DNA from 2 places in the Microbacterium sp. KUDC0406 genome. Region 1 is predicted to be linked to the other one. Evidence: predicted binding sites of a transcription regulator. Region 1 holds the regulator's gene; the other holds the start of a gene.
What was found. The regulator LexA, encoded in region 1, represses DNA repair genes until DNA is damaged. The targets are predictions, from matches to a motif close to TCGAACANNTGTTCGA.
Positions count from the first base shown of each region.

Region 2: a site for LexA is predicted at 5,277-5,292, ahead of recA (recombinase RecA). Genes of this name have one in related genera too.

Region 1 is NZ_CP091138.1:558,927-567,270, reverse strand. Features, by position in the region: gene L2X99_RS02990 (SseB family protein) at 1-446, opposite strand, end outside; gene priA (bifunctional 1-(5-phosphoribosyl)-5-((5-phosphoribosylamino)methylideneamino)imidazole-4-carboxamide isomerase/phosphoribosylanthranilate isomerase PriA) at 455-1,201, opposite strand; gene hisH (imidazole glycerol phosphate synthase subunit HisH) at 1,299-1,937, opposite strand; gene hisB (imidazoleglycerol-phosphate dehydratase HisB) at 1,954-2,556, opposite strand; gene L2X99_RS02970 (histidinol-phosphate transaminase) at 2,553-3,635, opposite strand; gene L2X99_RS02965 (LysM peptidoglycan-binding domain-containing protein) at 3,667-4,038, opposite strand; gene lexA (transcriptional repressor LexA) at 4,313-4,999, shown strand; partial or broken gene metE (5-methyltetrahydropteroyltriglutamate--homocysteine S-methyltransferase) at 5,152-7,465, opposite strand; gene L2X99_RS02950 (methylenetetrahydrofolate reductase) at 7,490-8,344, opposite strand, start outside.
Region 2 is NZ_CP091138.1:1,409,254-1,417,597, reverse strand. Features, by position in the region: gene L2X99_RS07175 (ribonuclease J) at 1-596, shown strand, start outside; gene L2X99_RS07170 (DNA translocase FtsK) at 716-3,475, shown strand; gene pgsA (CDP-diacylglycerol--glycerol-3-phosphate 3-phosphatidyltransferase) at 3,475-4,053, shown strand; gene L2X99_RS07160 (CinA family protein) at 4,050-4,532, shown strand; gene L2X99_RS07155 (helix-turn-helix domain-containing protein) at 4,692-5,000, shown strand; gene L2X99_RS07150 (DUF3046 domain-containing protein) at 5,007-5,228, shown strand; gene recA (recombinase RecA) at 5,490-6,542, shown strand; gene L2X99_RS07140 (regulatory protein RecX) at 6,600-7,475, shown strand; gene L2X99_RS07135 (HlyD family efflux transporter periplasmic adaptor subunit) at 7,520-8,344, opposite strand, start outside.

The sequences.
Region 1 (8,344 bases):
GCCGGGTCGAGGACGATGAGGTCGGTCTCCTCGCTCGAGGCCGACAGCGCCACGCGCACGGCCTCGACGGGGATCGGCCGCGCCGTGCCGTCCCATCGCGACATCGTGTGCACGGAGGAGAACACCGGCTGTACCCGGCGTCCGTCGGGCGCGGCGACCGTCACGATCGAGAGCTCCTGTGTCTTGTCGACTGCAAGCCCCGTGGGTCCGACGCCCTCGTCGCCCTTCTCGGCGACCAGCGGGACCAGCACCCGCGCAGACCGGAAGGCGTCGACGACCGCGACCTGCGAGCCGGAGCCCTCACGGAACCGGAGCAGCGCGTCCAGCAGAGCCGGGTCCGCCGATCCGTCGTCGGCGGCATGCGGGTTCGACTCGAAGCTGCGCCCCTCCCAGGGGACGCCGGCCGAGTCGGCGCTGTCGCCGTGGCCGCAGGAGTCGTCAGACACGGGCACGCTCAGTCGCCGGCGACATCCAGCGCCTCGGCCAGGGTGAACGCACCGGTGTAGAGCGCCTTGCCCACGATCGCGCCCTCGACGCCGAGCGGCACGAGCTCGCGCAGCGCGGCGATGTCGTCGAGGCTGGAGATGCCGCCCGAGGCCACGACGGGCTTCGGAGTGCGCTGGGTCATCTCGCGCAGCAGGTCGAGGTTCGGTCCGCGCAGCGTGCCGTCCTTGGTCACGTCGGTGACGACGTAACGGCTGCAGCCGGCATCCTCGAGACGGTCCAGCACCTCCCAGAGGTCGCCGCCCTCCTTGGTCCAGCCGCGCGCCGCGAGGGTGGTGCCGCGCACGTCGAGTCCGACGGCGACCGCCTCGCCGTAGCGGGCGATGACGTCGGCGGCCCACTCCGGGTTCTCCAGCGCGGCGGTGCCGAGGTTGATGCGGGACGCGCCGGACTCCAGCGCGGCCTCGAGACTGGCGTCGTCGCGGATCCCGCCGGAGAGCTCCACGCTCACGCCGCGGTACTGCTTGATGACCTTGCGCAGGATGCCGGCATTGCTGCCGCGTCCGAACGCCGCGTCCAGGTCGACGAGGTGGATCCACTGGGCGCCCTGGTCGACCCACTCCCCTGCCGCATCGACGGGGTCGCCGTAGCTGGTCTCCGTACCCGCCTCGCCCTGGGTGAGACGCACCGCCTTGCCGCCGGCGACGTCGACCGCCGGCAGCAGAATCAGAGCGGGGGCCTGCGCGAAATCGTTCATGTCGTCCTTGTTCGGGATGATCGGATGCCCGAGCCCGGGCACGAGAGTAGAGAGTAGTCCGTGATCCGGCGGCGACCAAACCTGTGTGACGCGCCGCTCAACCCAGCGAGGAGACCCAGTTGCGCAGCAGCCGGATGCCGGCCTCGCCGGACTTCTCCGGATGGAACTGCGTGGCCGAGAGCGGGCCGTTCTCGACGGCTGCGAGGAAGCGCTCACCGTAGCTGGCGTACGTCACGGCCGGCTGCGGGAACGGCGCCTGCACATCGAGCTCCCAGCGCTTGGCGGCGAAGGAGTGCACGAAGTAGAACCGCTCCTGCTCGATACCGCGGAACAGGACCGTGCCCTCGCCCGGCTCGACGGTGTTCCAGCCCATGTGCGGCAGCACCGGGGAGTCGAGCTCGGTGACGGTCCCCGGCCACTCGCCGAGGCCCTCGGCATCCTGTCCCCGCTCGACACCGCGCTCGAACATGACCTGCATGCCCACGCACACGCCGAGCACGGCGCGACCGCCGGCCAGCCGGCGCTCGATGATCTCGTCGCCGCCGTGCGCGCGCAGGGCGTCGGCCACGGCTGCGAAAGCGCCCACGCCGGGGACGAACAGTCCGTCGGCTTCGAGCGCCCTGCCGCGGTCGCCCGTCAGCTCGACATCCGCACCGGCGGCGGCCAGCGCCTTCACAGCGGAATGCACGTTGCCGGACTCGTAGTCGAAGACGGCGACGCGCGGAGCGCGGCTCACTGCGCTGCCCCGGCCATCAGAGCGCGCCCTTCGTCGACGGGATGCCATCCACGAGCGGGTCGAGGGCCTTGGCCTGACGGAACGCGCGTGCGAACGCCTTGAACTCGGCCTCGGCGATGTGGTGCGGGTCGCGACCGCCGAGCACCCGCACGTGCACGGTCAGCCCGGCGTGGAAGGTGATCGCCTCGAAGGAGTGACGCACCAGCGACCCGGTGAAGTGCCCCCCGATGAGGTGGTACTCGAAGCCCTCCGGCTCACCCGAGTGCACCAGATAGGGGCGTCCGGAGATGTCGACGACCGTCTGCGCCAGTGCCTCGTCGAGCGGCACCAGGGCATCGCCGTAGCGGGAGATGCCCGCCTTGTCGCCGAGCGCCTCCCGGATCGCGTCGCCCAGGACGATCGAGACGTCCTCCACGGTGTGGTGCGCGTCGATGTGCGTGTCGCCCGAGGCTCGCACGGTGAGATCGGTGAGCGAGTGCTTCGCGAACGCCGTCAGCAGGTGATCGAAGAACGGCACGGAGGTGTCGATGCTGCTGCGGCCGGTGCCGTCGAGGTTCAGCTCGAGCTCGACGGTGGACTCGGATGTCCCGCGGGTGCGGCTGGCGGTGCGGTCGCTCATGCTGCCGATCCTATCGAGGCCATGGCGTCGAGGAAGGCGCTGGTCTCCGGCTCGGTGCCCGCGCTGACCCGCAGATGCCCGGGGATGCCGATGTCGCGGATCAGCACACCGCGGTCGTAGAGCGCCTGCCAGGTCGCCCGCGGGTCGTCGACCCCGCCGAACAGCACGAAGTTGGACCACGACTCGTGCGGCTGATAGCCGAGCCGGGCGAGGCCGGTGGTGATGCGATCGCGCTGCACGACGATCTCGTCCACCATGCGCAGCATCGTGCCGGAGTTGCGCAGAGCGGCGGTCGCCGCAGCCTGGGTCAGCGCACTCAGGTGGTACGGCAGCCGCACCAGGCGCAGCGCGTCGATGAACACCGGGTCTGCGGCGAGGTAGCCGACGCGGGCTCCTGCGAACGCGAAGGCCTTGCTCATCGTGCGCGAGACGGCGAGGCGAGGACGCCCCTCGAGCAGGGTGAGAGCCGAGGGCGCGTCCTTCGGCGCGAACTCCTGATACGCCTCGTCGACGATCACCACACCCCGGGCGACGTCGTACACGGCCTCGACGACGTCCAGGCCGAGCGGCGTGCCTGTGGGGTTGTTCGGCGCGCACAGGATCACGATGTCGGGGTCGACGGCGGCGACCTGCGCCGCTGCATCCGCCGCATCGATCGTGTAGTCGGCGTTCCGCCTTCCTGCGATCCAGCGCGCTCCGGTGCCCTGCGAGATCAGCGGGTACATCGAGTAGGTGGGCGCGAAGCCGAACGCCGTGCGTCTCGGACCGCCGAAGGCCTGCAGGACGTGCTGGAGCACCTCGTTCGAGCCGTTGCCCGCCCAGATCTGCTCCGGGCGCAGGCCGTGTCCGAGGTAGGTCGCGAACCCCTCGCGCAGGCGAGTGAACTCGCGGTCCGGGTAGCGGTTCACCTCTTGCAGCGCGACGGCGACATCCGCGACGATCTGCGCGGCGACGTCGTCCGGCACGGGATGGGTGTTCTCGTTGACGTTCAGCGCCACCGGCAGGGGCGCCTGCGGCGCGCCGTAGGGAGTGAGTCCGCGCAGGTCATCGCGGAGGGGCAGCTCGTCGAGTGAGGTCACTCCCCAATGCTAGGACGGCTACGTGTCTTCTTCAGTCCGTGTAACGCGAAGGGACGGCGAGCTCCTGCCCGACCTGGAGCGTGCCGCCGGGAAGGTTGTTCAGGCTGCTGATGTCGTCGATCACGTCGCGCGGGTCGGCGCCGGGGGCGACCTCTCCCGCGATCGACCACAGTGTGTCTCCGGGCATCACCATGACGGTGTCGAACTCGACCGGTGCAGCGTGCTCGCCAGAGGCCAGCGCGGAGCCGCCGGCGATGCCCGCGTAGGCGATGCCGAGCGCGACGGGAGCGGCGGCGACAGCGCTCAGCAGCCGGCGGCCTCGGCGCGTCATCCGCAGCCGCGTGCGCGTCCCGGCCGTGCGGGAGGGGGCGATGCCGGTCGTCGCGATGCCGATGGTGCTCATGTCGTGCTCCTCGTCAGGTGGATCAGCTTTCGCATCCGCCGCTCGGCCGGGAACGGCGGATGCGAAGCTGTGTTCCGAACTTATCTTCGATATCGAACACTTGTCAAGCGTTCTTCGAAATCCGAACCCCGAGTTCATCGACACGCTCGAACAGATCTTCCGGTTTCTGCGACTTCTCGGATACGGTTTCGATAACGACACACCATCACGGACCACCGACATTCGAATCGGCACGCTCTCGGAGCGCGGTGGGCCGGCGCACGAAGGAGCACCGATGAGCGACATCGCAGGCAACGCATCCGAGGTGCCGCGCACCCGGCGCCGTAAGAGCCTGAGCGCGAAGCAGCTGGCCATCCTCGAGGTCATCCAGACCTCGATCGCCACGCACGGGTATCCGCCGAGCATGCGCGAGATCGGCGATGCGGTGGGGCTCAAGTCGCTCTCCAGTGTCACCCATCAGCTCGGGCAGCTCGAGCTGAGCGGCTATCTGCGCCGCGACCCGGGCAAGACCCGCGCGATGGAGGTGCTGATCGACCTGCCGGGCACCAGCACCGAGAACCCCGCCGACGCCGCTCCTCCGGTCGGCGACGCTGCCCTGGTGCCGCTGGTGGGGCAGATCGCCGCCGGTGTGCCGATCACCGCAGAGCAGCAGGTCGAGGAGATCTTCCCTCTGCCCAGGCAGCTGGTGGGCAAGGGCGATCTGTTCATGCTGAAGGTGAACGGCGAGTCGATGATCGACGCCGCGATCTGCGACGGCGACTGGGTCGTCGTGCGCTCGCAGAACACCGCCGAGAACGGCGAGATCGTCGCGGCCATGCTCGACGGCGAGGCCACCGTCAAGACTTTCCGGCAGCGAGACGGGCACACCTGGCTGCTGCCGCGGAACTCGTCCTTCGAGCCGATCCTCGGCGACGACGCCGTCGTCCTCGGCAAGGTCGTCGCGGTGCTCCGCGCGGTCTGACGGTACCGGCGCAGAAGGCGCGGCGCCCCTTCGGGGGCGCCGCGCCTTCTGCTTTGCGGCTCGTCGCCGACCGGGTTCGGGGCGGATTCCCGCATCCGGGGCGGAGCTGTGCCGCCCCGAACGGGAGAATTCGCCCCGAACCAGGGTGAAGGTCACACGGTGGCCGACACGTCCTCGCGGACCCGGCGGGTCGCCTCGACGATGTTGCGCAGCGAGGCGACGGTCTCGTCGTAGCCACGGGTCTTCAGGCCGCAGTCCGGGTTGACCCACAGGCGGCGCACCGGGATCTCGTCGGCGGCACGGCGCAGAAGGCCCTCGACCTCGTCGACCGACGGCACGCGCGGCGAGTGGATGTCGTAGACACCGGGGCCGATGCCGTGGTCGAAGCCGGAGCCGGCGATGTCGGTGACGACCTCCATGCGGCTGCGGGCCGCCTCGATCGAAGTGACGTCGGCGTCGAGCGCTCGGATCGCGTCGATGACCACACCGAACTCCGAGTAGCAGAGATGGGTGTGGATCTGCGTGCCCACCTCGGCGCCGCCCGTGGACAGCCGGAACGAGCGCACAGACCAGTCCAGGTAGGCCGGCTGATCAGCCGTCTTCAGCGGGAGCAGCTCGCGCAGCGCCGGCTCGTCGACCTGGATGATCGCGATGCCCGCGGCCTCGAGGTCGGTGATCTCGTCGCGCAGCGCCAGGGCGACCTGGTTCGCGGTCTCGCCGAGCGGCTGGTCATCGCGGACGAACGACCACGCCAGGATCGTGACGGGACCGGTGAGCATGCCCTTGACCGGCTTCGTCGACAGCGACTGCGCGTACGTCGCCCAGTCCACGGTGATCGGCGCCGGACGCGAGACGTCGCCCCACAGGATCGACGGACGCGTGGCACGCGAGCCGTAGGACTGCACCCAGCCGTTCTCGGTGACGGCGAAGCCGTCCAGGTTCTCGGCGAAGTACTGCACCATGTCGTTGCGCTCGGGCTCGCCGTGCACCAGCACGTCCAGGCCCAGCTCCTCCTGCAGCTCGACGACGCGGTCGATCTCGGCCTTCAGGAAGGTCTCGTACGCCTCGGCCGACAGCTCGCCGCGAGTGTGCTGCGCGCGAGCGCGGCGGATGTCGCCGGTCTGCGGGAACGAGCCGATCGTGGTCAGCGGCAGCGCCGGGAGCTCCAGCGCCTCCTGCGCGGCCTCGCGGTCCGCGAAGTCGGCACGGGAGAAGTCCCCCTCGCCGAGGGCGCGGGAGCGCACGGCGCCGTCGCGCACACCGGGGGCGCTGCGGCGGTCCGCGAGAGCTGCGGTCGCGGCATCCAGCTCGGCGGCGATCGCGTCGCCACCCGCGACGAGACCGCGGGCCAGGGTGACGACCTGGCCGACCTTCTGGTCGGCGAAGGCCAGCCACGAGACCAGACGCTCGTCGAGCTTCGACTCGTCCTCGACGTCGTGCGGCACGTGCAGCAGCGAGGTGGAGGTGGATGCCGCCACGGCGGCGGCGCCCAGGTCGCGCAGCTGCTCGAGCGTGGAGAACGCGCCGGCGAGATCGCCGCGCCAGATGTTGTGGCCGTCGATCACGCCGCCGACGAGGGTCTTCTCGGACAGGCCGCGCACGGCCTGCGGCACGGTGCCGCGGACGAGGTCGACGCCGATGGCCTCGATCGGTGCGGCGGCGAGCACCGCGAGGTTGCCGTCGAGCGACGCGTACGGCGCGGCGACGAAGATCTGCGGGCGATCCGCGCTCTCACCGAGCACCGCGTACGCGCGGCCGGCTGCCTCGCCGAGCTCCGGCGGTGGAGGCGGGGAGCGACTCGCTGACCAGAGCGGGCTCGTCCAGCTGCACCCACTCGGCGCCGGCCGCCTTCAGCTTCGCCAGCAGCTCGGCATAGACCGGCACGAGTTCGTCGAGGCGCGAGAGCGGGTCGTACCCCTCGGGTGCATCGTCCGACGCCTTGGCCAGCGCCAGCAGCGTGACCGGGCCGACGATCACGGGGCGGGTGCGGAACCCGGCATCCGCCGCCTCGGCGACCTCGCGGACGAGGCGGTCGCTGGACAGCGAGAACGTCGTCTCGGGGCCGATCTCCGGCACGAGGTAGTGATAGTTCGAGTCGAACCACTTCGTCATCTCGGCGGGACCGCGATCCCCCTCGCCGCGGGCGACCGTGAAGTACGCAGGCAGTCCGATCGTGCCGTCGGCAGAGCGCAGTTCCTCGAAGCGTGCGGGGATCGCACCGACGGTGACGGTGGCGTCGAGCACCTGGTCGTAGAAGGAGAACGACTCCGGGATGGACGAGTCGTCGCGGCCGAGACCGAGATCGGCCAGGCGCGAACGGTTGGCCGCGCGCAGCTCTGCGGCGGTCTGCTCGAGCTCCTGCTCAGAGATGCGACCGGCCCAGAACGCCTCCACGGCCTTCTTCAGCTCGCGTCGGCGACCGATCCGGGGGTAGCCGAGGACGGTGCCTGCGGGGAAAGCGGTCATGGGGTTCCTCACTTGTCTGGGGTCTTACTGTGTCGGGGTGGACGACGTCTGGAACTGCGGCAGGATGTCCGCCGCGGCCAGGACGTCGAGCACGGTGTCGTGCTGGTTGAACGCATACAGGTGCACGCCGGGCGCTCCGCCGGCCACGACCTCGGCGGCCAGGCGCGCGGCCCACTCGATGCCGATCTGCCGGCGTCCCTCGGCGGTCGGCTCGACCTCGAGCGCGATGACGAGCTCACCGGGGAGCTCCTCACCGGTGAGCTCGAGCACCCGTGCCAGGCGCGTGGGCGAGGTGATCGGCATGATGCCGGGCAGGATCGGGATGGTCACGCCTGCGCGGCGGGCCCGCTCGACGAAGACGAGGTAGTCGTCGGGGTGGAAGAACAGCTGGGTGATCGCGAACGTGGCACCCGCGGCCTGCTTGGCCAGCAGGGCCTCGACATGCTGTGTGCTGTAGGCCGAGCGCGGATGCCCGTTCGGGAACGCCGCCACGGCGATGCTCGCCTTCCGCCGCGGGGCGACTCTGGCGGTGCCGGGGAAGCCGGGGACCGGCGACTCCTCGTACGGCGCGCGCTCCGCCTGCACCCGATCGATCAGCTGCACGAGCTGCGCCGAGGTCTCCAGATCGCCCAGGAACGGCTCGCCCTCGGTGTGCCCCGCGGGCGGATCGCCGCGGAGCGCCAGGAAGCTGAGGATGCCGGCATCCAGGAACTCCCGGATGAGACGTGTCGCGCCGGCGTAGGTGTTCCCCACACAGGTGAGGTGCGCGAGCGGCTCGACATCGGTGTTCTCGCGGATGTAGCGCAGCACCTCGAGCGACCGGCCCCCGGTCGACCCGCCGGCACCGTAGGTGACCGACACGAAATCGGGGCCCGCCGC
Region 2 (8,344 bases), 850 kb from region 1:
TCGTGCACAAGGCCAACGCGCGCGTGCACGTCTCCGGGCACGCGGCGGCGGGCGAACTGCTGTACTGCTACAACATCCTGAAGCCGAAGAACGTGCTGCCCGTGCACGGCGAGTACCGTCACCTGATGGCGAACGCCAAGCTCGCGCAGGACACCGGCATCGACGAGGAGCGCACGATCATCGCCTCGAACGGCACAGTGATCGACCTCAAGGACGGCGTCGCCCGGGTCGCCGGCCAGCTCGACCTCGGCTTCGTCTACGTGGACGGCTCCACGGTGGGCGAGATCACCGACGCCGACCTCAAGGACCGCCGCATCCTCGGCGAGGAGGGTTTCGTCTCGGTCATCGTGGTGGTGGACGCCGCCACCGGCCGCATCATCTCGGGGCCCGAGATCCACGCCCGCGGCATCGCGGAGGACGACGCGGTGTTCGACGACGTCGCGCCGAAGATCGTCTCGGCGCTCAAGGAGGCCTCGGAGAACGGCGTGCGCGACACGCACGCGCTCTCGCAGGTCGTGCGCCGCACGATCGGCCGCTGGGTCAACCAGAAGCTCCGCCGCCGCCCGATGATCGTCCCTCTCGTCATCGAGGCGTAGTCCTCGACAGGCTCAGGGATCCACTCGCACGGGTCGCTGAGCCTGTCCACGCGTATCGATCCGGGCAGAACCCGCGTCATTACGGCTCCATGTCGGTGTCCGGCCGTACGGTAGGGGTCATGGCCAGGAGCACCACGAAGTCCGAGCGCGCGTCCGCGGGCGCCGCCAAGAGCGCTCCGCGGCAGTCCTCCTCGCGATCGTCGGCATCGAAGTCGCCGAAATCGGCTCCCGCGCCCAAGAAATACGCCGACGAACTGGACAAGCCGTCGATCGGATCCCGCATGTGGATGGGCGTCGCGCATGGAGTCGGCGGGCTCTTCCGCGCCTTCGGACCGGAGACGCTCGAGAAAGACCAGCGCCGTGACGGCTTCCCGTTCTTCCTCGTGCTGCTGGCCTGCATGGGCGCGGTGGTGGAGTGGTTCTTCATCGGCAACGACGTCGCCGCTCAGATCTCGGCCTACACGTTCGGCGGTCTGGTCGGGCGCACCGCGTTCCTGATGCCGGTGCTGCTGCTGTTCCTCGCGGGCTGGCTGTTCCGGCATCCGTCGTCCGTGCACGACAATGGGCGCATCGGCATCGGCTTCGGCATGCTGATCCTCTCCATCGCCGGCATCTGCCACGTCGCCGCCGGCGCCGTGAACCCGAAGGGGGTCATGGTCTGGCCGCAGCCCCGCGACGGCATGCCCGAGCTCAGCAAGGCCGGCGGGCTGTTCGGCTGGATGATCGGTCAGCCTCTCGTCTTCCTCGGCCAGATCTTCGCCTACGTCGTGCTCGCACTGCTGATCGCGCTGAGCATCCTCATCATCACCAAGACCCCGCCGAACCGCATCGGCCAGCGGCTGGGCGATCTGTACGCCTGGATGTTCGGCGCCGAGCGCCGTGAGCGCGCCGAGAAGACGGCGGATGCCGCGGACGAGACGCCGGACGAGGACGACGGCGTGCTGCCCTGGTGGCGGCGGAACAAGACCGGTCGCGAGGAGGACCCCGACGACGACGTCGACTCGAAGGCGATCACCGCCCTGCTCGACGAGCCCACCGCCAAGACGGCCTACGACCAGGCGATCATCGTCGACGACCCCTCGGATGCGGCGACCGAGGTGCTCACCGACGTCAGTGCACTGACGCAGCTGCTGGACGAGCAGAACAGCGCGACGGCACTGATGGACGACTCGGGCACGACGGGCGAACTGCCGGGCTTCGACGGCTTCGGCACGGCGGGTCCGGGTCAGAACGGCCCGCAGCCGCCGGCCGCGCCGTACGTGCTGCCGGCACCGTCCGTGCTCGCCGAGGGCCCGCCGTCGGTGGCGCGCTCCGAGGCGAACGACCGCATCGTGCAGCAGATCACCAACGTGCTCACCCAGTTCAACGTCGACGCGAAGGTGACCGGGTTCTCGCGCGGCCCGACGGTCACGCAGTACGAGGTCGAGGTCGGGCACGGCGTCAAGGTCGAGAAGATCCTGCAGCTGAGCAACAACTTCGCCTATGCGGTGGCGTCGAACGACGTGCGCATCCTCTCGCCGATCCCGGGCAAGAGCGCGATCGGCATCGAGATCCCCAACACCGACCGCGAGACGGTGTCGCTGGGTGACGTGCTGCGCTCTCCAGCGGCGCAGAAGAGCACCCATCCGCTGACGATCGGCGTCGGCAAGGACGTGGGCGGCAATTTCGTGGTCGCCAACCTCGCGAAGATGCCGCACCTCCTCGTGGCCGGTTCCACCGGCTCGGGCAAGTCCAGCTTCGTGAACTCGATGATCACCAGTCTGCTGATGCGGGCGCGTCCCGCCGACGTGCGGATGGTGCTGATCGACCCGAAGCGCGTGGAGCTCACCAGCTACACCGGAGTGCCGCACCTGATCACGCCCATCATCACGAACCCGAAGAAGGCCGCCGAGGCGCTGCAGTGGGTCGTGAAGGAGATGGACATGCGGTACGACGACCTGGCGTCGTTCGGCTTCCGGCACATCGACGACTTCAACAAGGCCGTGCGCAACGGCGAGGTCGAGGTCCCCGCGGGCAGTGAGCGCGTGCTCAAGCCGTACCCCTATCTGCTGGTCGTGGTGGACGAGCTCGCCGACCTGATGATGGTCGCGCCCCGCGACGTCGAGGATTCGATCGTCAGAATCACCCAGCTCGCTCGTGCCTCCGGCATCCACCTGGTGCTGGCCACGCAGCGTCCGAGCGTCGACGTCGTGACCGGTCTGATCAAGGCCAACGTCCCGTCGCGACTCGCGTTCGCCGTGACGAGCGTCACCGACAGCCGCGTCATCCTCGACAGCCCCGGCGCCGACAAGCTGATCGGGCAGGGCGACGCGCTGTTCTCTCCGATGGGGTCGTCCAAGCCTTTCCGCCTGCAGGGCGCGTGGGTGCAGGAGAGCGAGATCGACGCCGTCGTCAAGCATGTCACCGGGCAGGCGCGCCCCGAGTATCGTCCCGACGTGCAGGAGGCGGCGGGAGCAGCGAAGAAGGAGGTCGACGAGGACATCGGCGACGACCTCGAACTCCTGCTGGCCGCAGCCGAGCTCATCGTCACCTCGCAGTTCGGCTCGACCTCGATGCTGCAGCGCAAGCTCCGTGTCGGATTCGCCAAGGCCGGGCGTCTGATGGATCTGCTGGAGTCCCGTGAGATCGTCGGCCCTTCCGAGGGATCGAAGGCCCGCGATGTGCTGGTGACCTCCGAGCGGCTGCCGGAGGTGATCGCGCGGCTGCGGGGCGAACCGGCCCCCTCCTCTGCTCCGGCCGCCTCTCCGGCACCGCAGACCCCGGCGACGGATGCCGCTGATCCGTACCCGCGCGATCCCCTCGAGGCGCAGTACGACGGCCTGCCGGTCGTCGAGGGCGACGGCGATGAGGACGCCTGGGGCCTCACGGGGCGCGACTGATGGCCATTCCCCGGCAGCTCCCCAACGCGATCACCGTCGCCCGCATCCCGCTCGCGGCGGTGTTCCTCGTGCTCCTGCTCATGGGCGGTACGTACGGCGAGGCCCAGCCCGTGCTGCGCTGGATCTCCGCCGTGCTGTTCGTCATCGCGATCTCGACCGACTGGGTGGACGGGTACCTCGCGCGCAGGTACGACATCGTCAGCGACTTCGGCAAGCTGTGGGACCCGATCGCCGACAAGCTGCTGACCGGCGCCGGATTCATCGGGCTCGCGATCCTGGCCGAGGTGCCGTGGTGGATCGTCATCATCATCCTGATCCGCGAGTGGGGCATCACCGTGCACCGACTCATGATCCGGAGCGAGCACGTCGTCGCAGCGGCGTGGATGGGCAAGATCAAGACCGTCGTCCAGGCGGTGGCGCTGAGCTGGGCGCTGCTGCCGCTGCACGTCCTGGTCGGGATGCCGGCCTGGATCGTCGTGACCCAGACGCTGATGATCACCGCCCTCGTTCTCACCGTGGCGAGCGGCATCGACTACATCGTCGCGCAGGTGCGCGGATCGCGCGCGGCACGCGGATGAGCGATGCTGCGGAACTGATCGGCGCGCTGCGCAGCCGCGGGTGGACCCTCGGTGTCGCGGAATCCCTCACCGGGGGAGCGGTGTCGGCCGAGCTGGTCTCGGTCCCCGGCGCGTCGAACGCCCTGCTCGGTGCCGTGGTCGCCTACGCCACCCCCGTCAAGCACAGCCTTCTGGGCGTCGACCAGGTCCTGCTCGACGCCCACGGCCCGGTGCATCCGGACGTCGCAGCGCAGATGGCCGACGGTGTTCGAAGGACGGTCCTGGTCGACGGGCGTCCCGCCGACGTGGGCATCAGCACCACCGGCATCGCCGGCCCCGACTCGCCCGACGGTCAGCCGGTCGGCACGGTGCACGTCGGTGTCGCGACACCCGTGGGGCGGGTGGTGCGGTCGTTCGTGTTCGACGGTGATCGCGCACAGGTGCGCCGTCGCAGCGCGGATGCCGCGATCGCCGCAGCTCTCGAACTGGTGAGGGAATAGCGGCGGCGTCTTCCCGGTTCTTCCAGATGTGCTGATGACACGGCGAACGCTCACATCCGAACCACAGAGAGAAACAGTAGATTCGAAGACCCCGGGTGGGGTTAGACTGGCGATCCGTTCGGCGCGACAGCCGGCGGAGACGATGGAGAGGAGGTTCCGATGATCCTTGTACGACAGGAGATCGGCGATGTGCTCAGGGACTTCCGCCTGCAGAAGGGGCGCACGCTCCGGCAGGTCGCGAGCAAGGCATCCGTCGCCCTCGGCTACCTCAGCGAGGTCGAGCGCGGTCAGAAGGAGGCGTCCAGCGAGATCCTCGCATCGGTCGCCGAGGCCCTCGACGTCCCCATCTCGATCATCATGCGTGAGGTCGGCGACCGCATCTCGGTGCTCGAGGGCCTGCAGGTCTTCCCCGACGTGGTGCCCGACGACCTGGTCGCCTCGGTCGAGCCCGAGCTCTCGCTGCGCTGACCGCGGATGCGACGCAGTGAGTTCCTGCGCGCCGTCGACGACGAGTTCGGCGCGCGTGCAACGGCCCTGACTCAGGATCTCGTGCTCGGCGGCCTCGGCCGCACGGCCGTCGAAGCGCTGGATGCCGGTGTGCCGCCGCGCGAGATCTGGCTCGCGCTGTGCGAAGAGGTCGATGTGCCGCAGAGCCGGCGATACGGTGTGGGGCGCCTGGAGCCGCGCAAGAACTGACCGGTCCCGTCCAACCGCACTTCTGATCGATGCTGCGGCGGCGTGTCGTCGAAGAAGTGTTCGATGGGCGCGTATCGTTCTGCACAGATGGGTTCCTGCCGGAGTCTTCCCACAGCAGGGGGTATCACCGATGCGATGTCGGTGGCCCCTCGTACGGTGAAGACATGGCCTGAAGCCATACGCCTTGTCGCAGATCCGACCCCGCCGGAGTCGGGCGCGACAGCCTACAGGCGGCAGAACTCGAGCACGAAGGAGCACGTCATGCCCTCACCCGCAGACCGCGAGAAGGCCCTGGAATCCGCCCTCTCCCAGATCGACCGCCAGTTCGGAAAGGGCTCGGTCATGCGACTGGGCAGCGACGAGCGCGCGCCGGTCGAGGTCATCCCCACCGGATCGATCGCGCTGGACGTCGCCCTCGGCATCGGAGGACTGCCGCGCGGTCGCATCATCGAGATCTACGGCCCGGAGTCCTCGGGTAAGACCACGTTGACGCTGCACGCGATCGCCAACGCCCAGCGTGCCGGCGGCATCGCCGCCTTCATCGACGCGGAGCACGCGCTCGACCCCGAGTACGCGAAGAAGCTCGGCGTCGACATCGACCAGCTGCTGGTCTCTCAGCCCGACACCGGTGAGCAGGCGCTCGAGATCGCTGACATGCTGATCCGTTCGGGTGCGATCGACCTGGTCGTCATCGACTCCGTGGCGGCCCTGGTGCCCCGTGCCGAGATCGAGGGCGAGATGGGTGATTCGCACGTCGGTCTGCAGGCCCGCCTCATGTCGCAGGCCCTCCGCAAGCTGACCGGTGGGCTGAACCAGACCAAGACCACTGCGATCTTCATCAACCAGCTGCGCGAGAAGATCGGCGTGTTCTTCGGTTCTCCCGAGACCACCGCCGGCGGCAAGGCGCTGAAGTTCTACGCGTCGGTGCGCCTCGACATCCGTCGCATCGAGACCCTGAAGGACGGCTCTGACGCGGTCGGAAACCGCACCCGCGTCAAGGTCGTCAAGAACAAGATGGCACCGCCGTTCAAGCAGGCCGAGTTCGACATCCTGTACGGGGTCGGCATCTCCCGCGAAGGCAGCCTGATCGACTTCGGTGTCGAGCACGGCATCGTCAAGAAGTCGGGGTCCTGGTACACCTACGACGGCGACCAGCTCGGTCAGGGCAAGGAGAACGCCCGTAACTTCCTGATCAACAACGACGACATCGCCCTGGCGATCGAGACGCAGATCAAGCAGAAGCTCGGCATCGGCGGGGCGGCTGATCCGGCCGAGTCCGCCGCCGACGAGCTGGCTCAGCGCCGCCCGGCCTGATGTTTCGGCGTCGCTCAGCAACCGTGCTTCGGCGTCGCTCAACAACCGGGGTGAGCTATGCGTGACGGGGGCGACGACGATCGTCTCGCCCCCGTGATCCCGTTGTTCGGATCGTCTTCCGCGCCTCGACCATCGCGCGACGCGGAAGAGGGCCCCACGGAGGAGGAGTCCGCACCGACTGCGGAGAAGGCAGGCAGCACCGTCCCACGGCGCACCGGTGACGCCGGACTCTGGCGCTCCACCTGGGACGAGGGCGACGCGGAGCACCCCACCGACCCGGGCGCCCGGCATCCCGCGTACGGTGCACACACGCGCATGTCGCGAGAAGAGACGAGACCGGACGCCGCCCCGCGCCTGCGTGCACTCCGGCCCACGGACGCCCCGCACCTCGCGGACGCCGAAAGCGAAGAGACCGTCCCCGATCCCGACGAGCTGCGATTCCGTGCCGAGGAGAACCTCGTTCGCAAGCTCCGCAGCCGTGCCCTGTCGGTGTCGGAGGCACGTATCGCCCTGCGAACCTCGGGCCTCGACGGCGATCAGGTCGATCAGGTGATCGACGACTTCGAACGTCGCAGGTACCTCGACGATCGCACGCTCGCCGGTCACCTCGTCACCTCGGGCGTCGAACGGAAGGGACAGGGTCGCGTCGCGCTCTCGCGTTCTCTTGCGCAACGGGGCATCCCCAGGGACATCATCGACGAGGCCCTCGCCGACCTGCCGGACGACGACACCGAGCGAGCGCTCGAGTACGCGAGGGGCAAGGCCCGGTCCATGGCGCGGCTCGATCCCGACACGGCGCTGCGGCGCCTGGTCGGTCAGCTGTCGCGACGCGGATTCGGTGGCTCGGTCGCGATGAACGCGGCCCGCACCGCCCTCCGTGAAGCGTCATCCGCCGGCTCGGTCGCGCGGGTGCGGTTCACCGAGTCCGAGTGAGCCGAGGGGGAACGTTCTCCCCTCGGCGCACTCGGACCTGGGGATCAGCTTCCCGGGGGTGCGGGGAAGTCGCCACCGTCGCTGAACCCGGACCCGGGGGACGGGAAGTCCCCCGAGCTGAAGCGTCCAGCAGTGCGTCCGCCGCTGCCGGAGGTGTCGTCCGAGGTGATCTTCTGATCGAGATCCGCGAGCACGACGACGTCGCCGACGGCAAGGCCATCGGTGATCTCGGCGCGTTCGGCGCCGATCGCGCCGAGTGTGATGACCGTCTGCTTCGGCGCTCCATCCGTCAGCACCTGGACCGTCGCGGTGGAGCCGGATCGTGTCACCGCGGACGTCGGCACGGTCAGGACACCGGTCGCCGACGCGAGCTGCACGGTCGCCGTGGCGGTCGCGCCGATTCGGGGCTCGTCATCCCCTGCATCCACGGCGAGGGTCACCGTGTACGACGGCGTGGAGCTCGATGACGTGTTGAGCACGCCGATCGATGCGACGGTGGCGTCATAACTGGCACCGAATGCCGGCAGTGCGACGGTGCCGGTCTGACCCACCTCGATCTTGGAGATCATCGACAGGCCGACGCTCGCGTCGACGATGTAGCCGCCGGCGCTCTGGACGGTGATCACCGCGCTGTCGGAACCCGCTGTGACATCGTCACCGGTGGCGAGGCTCACCGCGACGATGGTGCCCTCGATGGGGCTCGTGAGCGTGGCGAACCCGAGATCCTGCTTCGCGATGGCGAGCTGCGCCTCGGCGGAGTCGATCGCTGCCTGATCGGCGAGGATCCGTTCGGCGGTGATCGTGCCGGATCCCGCGGAATCTCCGGCCATCTCGCCGGGGGCGGCGGTGCTCGTCACTGCAGCGGTGCG